Regions from separate parts of the Flavobacterium ginsenosidimutans genome, predicted to be linked through region 1. Evidence: riboswitches for the same ligand, from Rfam matches in the RefSeq annotation. Region 1 holds a riboswitch; the other holds the start of a gene.
What was found. A riboswitch is a leader RNA that binds a small molecule or an ion and turns the genes downstream of it on or off. The one in region 1 is predicted to bind S-adenosylmethionine.
Positions count from the first base shown of each region.

Region 1 (4,408 bases):
CAACAGGTTTATTTGCCGTATTCGAGGCAGGATTGTTAAAATTAAAATGCCACATTTTAGATGCACTTCCACAACCAGGGGGACAACTATCAGAGTTATATCCAAAAAAGCCAATTTATGATATTCCAGGTTTTCCAGAAGTTTTAGCCGGAGATTTAGTTGACGGATTAATGGAGCAAATCAAACAATTTGAGCCAGGATTTACTTTAGGAGAACGTGCTGAAACAGTTGAAAAGCAAGAAGACGGAACTTTCATTGTAACATCAAACAAAGGAACTAAATTCCACGCGCCAGTTATCGCAATCGCTGGAGGATTAGGAAGTTTCGAGCCTCGTAAACCACTTATCGAAGATATCGAGTTTTATGAAGATAAAGGAGTAAAATACTTTATCAAAAATCCTGAGAAATTCAGAGATAAAAGAGTTGTTATTGCAGGAGGAGGAGATTCAGCATTAGACTGGAGTATCTTCTTGGCAAACGTAGCTTCAGAAGTAACTTTAATTCATAGAAGAAATGAATTTAGAGGCGCTTTAGATTCTGTAGAAAAAGTTCAGGAATTAAAATCAGCTGGAAAAATCAAATTAATTACACCAGCAGAAGTTATTGGAATCAATGGAGCTGAGCATGTTGAGTCATTAGACATCGAAGAAAATGGAGCACACCGTAAAATCGAATGCGACTATTTCATTCCACTTTTCGGATTAACGCCAAAATTAGGTCCAATTGGAGACTGGGGATTAGAAATCGAGAAAAATGCAATCAAAGTAAACAATGCATTAGATTACCAAACTAATATTCCGGGAATCTTCGCTATTGGAGACGTAAATACATACCCAGGAAAATTAAAGTTAATCCTTTGTGGTTTCCACGAAGCAACTTTAATGTGCCAAGCTGCATACGGAATCATCAATCCAGGTAAAAAATACGTATTGAAATATACAACAGTTTCTGGTGTAGATGGTTTCGACGGAACTCGTAAAGAAGCGCCAAAAGCAGTTGTTAAGGCGATAGTTTAATCTGAGATACTAAGTCACTAAGGTACTAAGATTTTTATATAGAAAGCTCAAACTTTTAGTTTGGGCTTTTTTGTTTTAAATAAAATATATTATTTTTCTTACTTTTGCGATTCTTTTATATAAATCATAATCAATGAAAAATATCATTCTATTTATATTAGCTATTAATATTTTGACTGCTTGTAAAAATAAAAAAGAGACAAATGCCCAACAGCTTGAAGTTTCAGTGGTTAGAAAATCAAATGAAGATTCTACAGCTATTAATAATGAAAACTCTCCAAAACAAATTGAAAAAGAATTAATTAAAGATTGCTTGCCATTATTAATTGATGATCCAAAATTGGAGAAAGAAAAAGTAATATTTTTTGATAGCCGAAAGTGGGGAGGTGAATATTGGGTAGATAAATCAAAAAATGAACTAAATAAAATTGAAGCGCTTTTTCCTGCGCTTACCGACAAAAGTGTCCCTAGTCCATTAGCGGCATACACAGTAAGTTACTTGCCAAAAAAGTATATCAATCAGGATGGAGTTGTAAAGCAATTAGATTTTAAAGAGCCACTAGGTCAAGATGAATTTTACCTATTATATGCTTATTATCTTAAACAAAAAAACGGAGATTCGAAGTATAAGGTACAGAGAGATAAATTAGTTGATTTATATAATGCAATAAATGAGATTTATGTTTCATGGAGCCAATCATTATTATATTATGATCATCAAGGATTTCGAATCTATGCTTGCGCAGAATACTCAATTTTTCTTTTAGACCAATATAAAGAAGACTTTGATTCAGATTTTATCGAACAAAAGAAATTGTATTTAAAATCTTTAAAACAATATGCCCAAGATCAGTTTAAAGGATCGAAAATTTATGATGGGAATAGAATAAAGGAAAATATAGCAATTTTAGAAAAATTAATTACAAACTATTACTATTTAGAACAAGTACGAACTTTTGAAATCGAATATTATAGAAGTAGAACAATCTATTTATAAAATTATTTATTAAAAGAATTATAAACTTAGCATCTCAGGAACTTAGAACCTCAGAACCTTAGAAAAAAAACATTTGCAAATCGAAAGCCTATTTCATACCTTTGCACTGTTCTTAAAATTATTGTCAGTTATCACGAAAGGCGGAGGGATAGACCCGATGAAACCTTAGCAACCCTTTATCATAAAGAAGGTGCTAAATTCTACTTTATACGACATTTTCCAGTATTAAAGATAGATAACACAAATACATACTCGTATTTCTCAAAACTTTTCTCGATAACATATAATATTTACTGAAACAGATTCTGTATCAGGAGCGAATCATTGGCGCATTTTTGCAGTCAATAGTTCCCGCTTTTCGTGGCAATCATTTTGCTTTTTAAAGGAAAAAGCAAAATGATTGCCACTTCAATCGGGGCTAATGAGCCAGCAATAGTGTGTTTTTGGAATTAATGTGAAAAAATATCCGAAGCAAACCTAACAGGTTTTTAAAACCTGTTAGGTTTAAACTTCACAATCATAATAAAAAAAACTTAGCATCTTAGAACCTTAGTGTCTTAGCAGCTAAAACAAAAAAATATGGCAATAACAATTCAAGAAGCAATAAAAAAAAATATCCTAATCCTTGATGGAGCAATGGGAACAATGTTGCAACGCTATAATTTCTCAGAAGAAGATTTCAGAGGAGAGCGTTTCAAAGATTTCCCACATCCTTTAAAAGGAAACAACGATTTATTATCCCTAACACAACCACAAGCGATCCGCGATGTTCATGCCGCTTATTACGAAGCTGGTGCTGACATTGTAGAAACCAATACTTTCTCTGGAACGACAATCGGTATGGCCGATTATCACATGGAAGATTTGGTTTACGAGTTAAACTACGAATCGGCAAAACTTGCACGCGAGGTTGCCGATGAGTTTACCGCAAAAAATCCAGAAAAACCTCGTTTCGTAGCAGGTTCAATCGGACCAACAAACCGTACTGCAAGTATGTCGCCAGACGTAAACGATCCGGGTTACAGAGCAGTAACATTCGACGATTTACGAATTGCGTACAAACAACAAGCAGAAGCTTTAATGGATGGCGGTTGTGATTTGCTTTTAGTAGAAACAATTTTTGATACACTAAATGCAAAAGCTGCGCTTTTTGCAATTGAAGAAGTAAAAGAAGAACGCAATCTAGATATTCCAATCATGGTTTCAGGAACAATTACAGATGCTTCAGGAAGAACGCTTTCAGGACAAACTGTTGAAGCGTTTTTGATTTCAGTTTCGCATATTCCGTTATTAAGTGTAGGATTCAATTGCGCTCTTGGAGCCGATTTGCTGAAACCGTATTTAAAAACATTAGCGCATAATACAAGTTTTAATGTTTCAGCGCATCCAAACGCGGGATTGCCAAACGCATTCGGACAATACGATGAAACGCCAGAGCAGACTCAGGCTTTCATTAAAGAATATTTAGATGATAATTTAATCAACATAATTGGTGGTTGCTGCGGAACAACTCCAGATCATATTCGATTAATGGCTGAGGTTGCGAAGGATTATAAACCTAGAGTGGCGCCTGTTATTGAATAATTTTCATGAAGTTTAAAAATGAAGAAAATTTTGTTCTTGGAAAGCAAAAAATAATTGTAAAGCGAAATGAATAATTGGAAGACTATTTTTTTATTTATGATAGCTGGCTTACTAATATATGAAGTATATAAGAATGTTCAGCAAGATGATTATAGAAAATCTTTCAAAGGTGAAACAATTGCATTAGTAACTATAAATGAAGGTTCAAGAGAAGACAAAGTTTTAAGATATTATTTTTATACAGATCGAAAAATTTTAGGAAAAATTGGAAATAGATCACGTCATAGTAATTTATATAAAGAGATAAATAAGTTTTATAAAGTAAAATACGATTTGAATAAACCTGAAGAGAATGAAATTTTCTTAGAAGAGGAAGTAAAACCTGATTCTTTATCACTCGTTAAAGCGGGTTTTACTAAAACTAAATATTATGAATATGATAATGGTGTGACGGGTAAATATTTAGAAAAATCAAGATGGAAATGAACAGGAAATACAAAACGTGTTTTGAAACCGAGTGTGCGTGAGGGATAGAAGTGAAAAGCCCACAGCCTGACGAAGGAAGTGCGAGGACTTGTAACGGATAGCCCGACCCGGAGGGGCACGCCCAAATTAATAAAAGATTACAGGTTTAAAAGCCTAAAAAATATAGAATAAAAAACTTAGAACCTTAGCATCTTAGGATCTCAGTAACTTAAAAAAGAAATGACAGAAAAAAGAAAAGACCTTGTATTATCAGGATTAGAACCGTTGATTATTACGCCCGAAAGTGTTTTCGTGAATGTTGGTGAGCGTACAAACGTAACGGGTT
Region 1 is NZ_CP147988.1:1,656,738-1,661,145, reverse strand. Features, by position in the region: gene V6624_RS07360 (NAD(P)/FAD-dependent oxidoreductase) at 1-1,016, shown strand, start outside; gene V6624_RS07355 (hypothetical protein) at 1,150-2,013, shown strand; SAM riboswitch class I at 2,139-2,255, shown strand; gene V6624_RS07350 (homocysteine S-methyltransferase family protein) at 2,593-3,597, shown strand; gene V6624_RS07345 (hypothetical protein) at 3,664-4,083, shown strand; gene metH (methionine synthase) at 4,303-4,408, shown strand, end outside.

Region 2 (4,408 bases), 2.0 Mb from region 1:
GATGCATGATTTTAGCTAATTCATGATAAGGCGTAATAATTCCTGTAACATTCGAACAAGCTGTAAACGAACCAATTTTTATACTTCTATCAGCATATTTTTTAATTTCTTCTGAAAGGACTTTTGGATCTACTAAATTATTTTCGTCAGGCGAAAGAATCACAACTTCAGCATTGGTTTCATACCACGAAACTTGATTGGAATGATGCTCCATGTGCGTGATAAAAACTACAGGTTTATCTTGTTCATTTTCGTGGTTTTTTCTCAAACCAATAATGCGCTGCAATTTTGATAAAGCCGCCGTCATTCCAGTTCCTGTTGTCACCAAAACATCAGAGTCTTTTGCATTAACCGATTTTTTGATAATTTCCCTTGCATGCTGATAAGCGTATGTAGAAGTTTTTCCTGTCTGACTTGAAAATGAATGCGTGTTGGCAATCATCGGACCAATTTTATTAAGCATTATATCTTCAATCGGAACGTACAACCTTCCGCTGGCAACCCAATCTGCATAAACGAGATTTTGTTCTCCATAAACCGATTCAAAAATATGATCTATTCCTACTGTGTTTTCTCTAAATTTAGAAAAGTAACATTCAGATTCTGTTGGTTTCGTTGTTGACTCAATAGCATTCATTTCCTTATCATTTTTTTAATTAACTAAATTTATTCTTTCTCAATTTTTGTCATTCCGAGGAACGAGGAATCTCCGTCCTATGTTCCGCAAAGATTGATTGCCTTTTTTGAGGAGCTTCTTGCGGAGATCCTTCCTTCGTCAGGATGACAAGATTGCGCATTCTTTATTAAATTTTATTCTCCACAAGCGCTTTTAAAGTAGATTGCAATTCTTCTCCATGAAGATTTTTTGCAACAATTATTCCTTTCGAATCCACTAAATAATTAGCAGGAATAGCTCTTACTCCATAAAGTTTGGCAACAGCACTATTCCAGAAAAGTAAATCAGAAACATGTGTCCATGTCAAGTTATCATCTTGAATTCCTTTAATCCAATTTTCTTTCTTTTTATCCAATGAAATTGCTACAATGTTGAATCCTTTATCATGAAATTCTTTGTACGCAGCAACGATATTTGGATTTTCTTTTCGGCAAGGACCACACCATGAAGCCCAAAAATCAACTAAAGTGTAGCCTTTTAAATTTTGGTAAAGACGAACTGGTTTTCCTTCAGGATCATTAGCAGTAAAATCAGGGGCTTTTTTACCAATCGCTAATCCGTCTAAAACGGTAACCAGTTCTTTAAGTTCTTTCACGTAAGTGGTACTTTGAAGACTTTTATCTAGCAAAGCAATATTTTGTGTAATCTGTTCTGGAGACAATCGATACGACCAGTTTCTGTATAAAACGTATGCAGAAACCAAAGAATTTGGATGTTCTGTAATGAATTTGCTGATTTCTACATCTTTCGTCTTTTTATAAGTTTCGAACAAATCTTGAGAAGCCGAACCTTCTACAACCGAATTGCTGTAATATTTCTTCGGATTTAATTGAACCGTAATTGGTGTTTTTTCTAAGAAAATATACAATGGCGAACTTGCTGTATTTACGCTCAATCCGTATAATTCTGGTGTTTTTACTTTTGTTTTAAAGCTAAAATTTCCGTCTTTTACTTTTACCGAATCAATAGTTGTAAACATTTTATTGTGAAACTTTTGCAGATAAACATATTGCGCCACAGTATCGACAACTGTTCCTTTTAATTGTAAATTACTTTCCTGTGCCTGAGTTTGAAAAACTCCAAGAAACAAGGCAAAACCTAATAGTATTTTTTTCATTTTATTTTTAGTTTTAAGATTAGACAAAAGAGTTTCAGGCCAATGCCAAAAAGTATTAGCGAATAATATTTTAAAAAGAAGATCTAAGAGAGATTATGTTTTCACATTCGAAAAGTGGCAAGACTATATTCTTCAAAAATTGAATTCAAAAGTTCGTAACCGGCGTATAATATCAAGTCTGCTTTCATTTTAAAAAAATAAAGATTTAACGTTGATGATCTTATTCAGATTTTGAGGAAATCTTTTCTTATCTGTCCGTTTAACGGAAGGATTTAGCACCTTATTCGGCAACAGGTTGCTAAGACTTCATCGGGCCTATTCCCTCAGTCTTTCTGGATAAGTATCATTTTATAAATTTTCTGTGATACAAATATATATTAATTCTACAGAATTAGTCAAGTTTAAAATTGTTTTTTTTGAATTTTATTTTTAATTGAGTTGAAAAACAACTTCAATATCAATAAAATCAAGGCATTAAAAGCTAAAAATATTTTTAATGATAATTCGTTTTATAAAATAAATTCATACGTTTTATCAAAAACAGAGAATAAATTTCACTTCTTTTTAAAGAAAAACATAAAGATATTTGTTCGTTTCCAGATTAGAAAGCGATTCTTTCAACCCGTTTTCTAGATTTGTAGTAATAGATCGTAGAACTTCTTTTAAGTCTTTAAAATTGGTTGGTTTTATGAAATAACAGACAGCGCCAAGATTTGCAGCGGTATCCATATCATTTTTATACGAAGAAGTCGAAATCATAATTACAGGAATGTTTTTATAACGCTCATCCGATTTTAATTGTTTCAAACATTCCCAGCCGTTCATTATAGGCATATTCAAGTCTAGAAAAACAACTTCAGGAATTTCATTTTGTTTCTCTATCATTTTTAAAGCTTCGCTTCCATTTTCTGCGCAATGACAAATAATATTTTCATCTATATCGGCCAATGCCTCGCAAAACATTTCTGCGTCATCCCTATCGTCATCAGCTAATAGAATTATTTTTTTTATCATATTTAAATGTCTTTTTCTTTTTGCTCAAATGGCAATGTTATAATAAAAACAGCTCCTTTATTTGGAACTCCAGAAGCAGTAATACTTCCGCCGTGGCGTTCCGCTATTTTTTTACAAAGCGATAATCCTAAGCCAGTTCCTTCATAACGGTCTTTAGAATTAAGTCGTGTAAACGTCTCAAATATACGGCCTGTTTGATCAAGATCAAAACCAATTCCGTTATCTTCTACCGTAATAATTGCAAATTTTTTATCCTCTTCAATTTGTTCTTTCGCAGTAATAATAATTTCCGAAGCGGTATCTTCTTTAGCAAATTTAATAGAATTATTAATCAGGTTGTAAAACAATTGATATAATAAAACAGAAGCTCCTTCTAAAACGGGAAGATCTTGGTAATAAATTTTTGCGCCTGTTTTTTGAAGCACGATTTCCAGATCAGTTTCTATGTTTTTAATGGTTTCATTTAAATCGACAATTGTAGCTTTTTGCGAATCGGCATTGATTTTAGAATAGGCCAATACGCCATCAATCATGTTAAACATACGATCTGCCGCGACATGAATTCTATCAAAAAATTTCGAAGCAGATTCGTCTAATTGTCCTTCCAAATGATCTTCGAGACGACTGACAAATGTTTTAATTTTTCTAATCGGTTCTTTTAAATCGTGCGAAGCAACATGAGCGAATTGCTGCAAATCGTCATTAGAACGCTGTAATTCTTTCGTTCGTTCGGCTACCAAAATTTCTAGCTTTTCAGTAGTTGATTTTTGTTCATGAATATCAGTGCAGGTACCAAACCATTTATTGATTATTCCTTCTTTATCTTTGATTGGAACCGCTTTACTTAAAAACCATCGATATCCTCCAGTATTTGCATTTCTTAAACGAAATTCAAGCTGATAAGAAGAACCTGCATGAACACTTTCGTGCCAGCCTTTTGACACTAAATAAACATCATCAGGATGCAATTTTGAAATCCAGCTTGAATCTCCAAATTCATGTTCTTCATAACCGGTGTATTCGTACCAGCGACTGTTATAATAATCAACAAAACCGTCTGGATTGGCTGTCCAAATAATTTGCGGAACTAAATCTGCGAGCTGCCTAAATTTTTCTTCGCTTTCTGTAATTACATTTTGAAGCTCTTTCTGCGAAGTAATATCGCTAGATGCACCAAACCATTCAATGATCTTTTCTTGATCGTCTAATATTGGAACTACTCTAGAAAAAACCCATCCTATAGAATCGTCTGGATTTATCACTCTGTGTTCCATTTCGAAAATGCTTTTTTCTATTATAGATTTAGAAATAAGATCTACTGCTCTTCTTAAATCATTTGGATGAATAAATTTATCCAGCCAATTAACACGTTTTTCGCCAGAATTAGATAAACGCCCATCTCCTTCAAGATTTTGCATAATCATCCAATCGGCATCCATTCGATAGACTAAATCAGATGATGCATTGACTAGCGCTCTAAAACGGCTTTCGCTTTCTTCCATTTTTTGGCGCGCTACAACTTGCTGTGTAACTTCAACCGCCACTTGTATCATTCCAGTTATCTGACCATCTTCAATCAACGGACGATAGGCCAGATTATA
Region 2 is NZ_CP147988.1:5,216,816-5,221,223, forward strand. Features, by position in the region: gene V6624_RS22330 (aminotransferase class V-fold PLP-dependent enzyme) at 1-637, opposite strand, end outside; gene V6624_RS22335 (TlpA disulfide reductase family protein) at 804-1,793, opposite strand; SAM riboswitch class I at 2,038-2,136, opposite strand; gene V6624_RS22340 (response regulator) at 2,358-2,807, opposite strand; gene V6624_RS22345 (PAS domain S-box protein) at 2,810-4,408, opposite strand, start outside.
Region 2: linked by a shared signal. The riboswitch ahead of V6624_RS22335 (TlpA disulfide reductase family protein) and the one ahead of V6624_RS07350 (homocysteine S-methyltransferase family protein) in region 1 are both predicted to bind S-adenosylmethionine.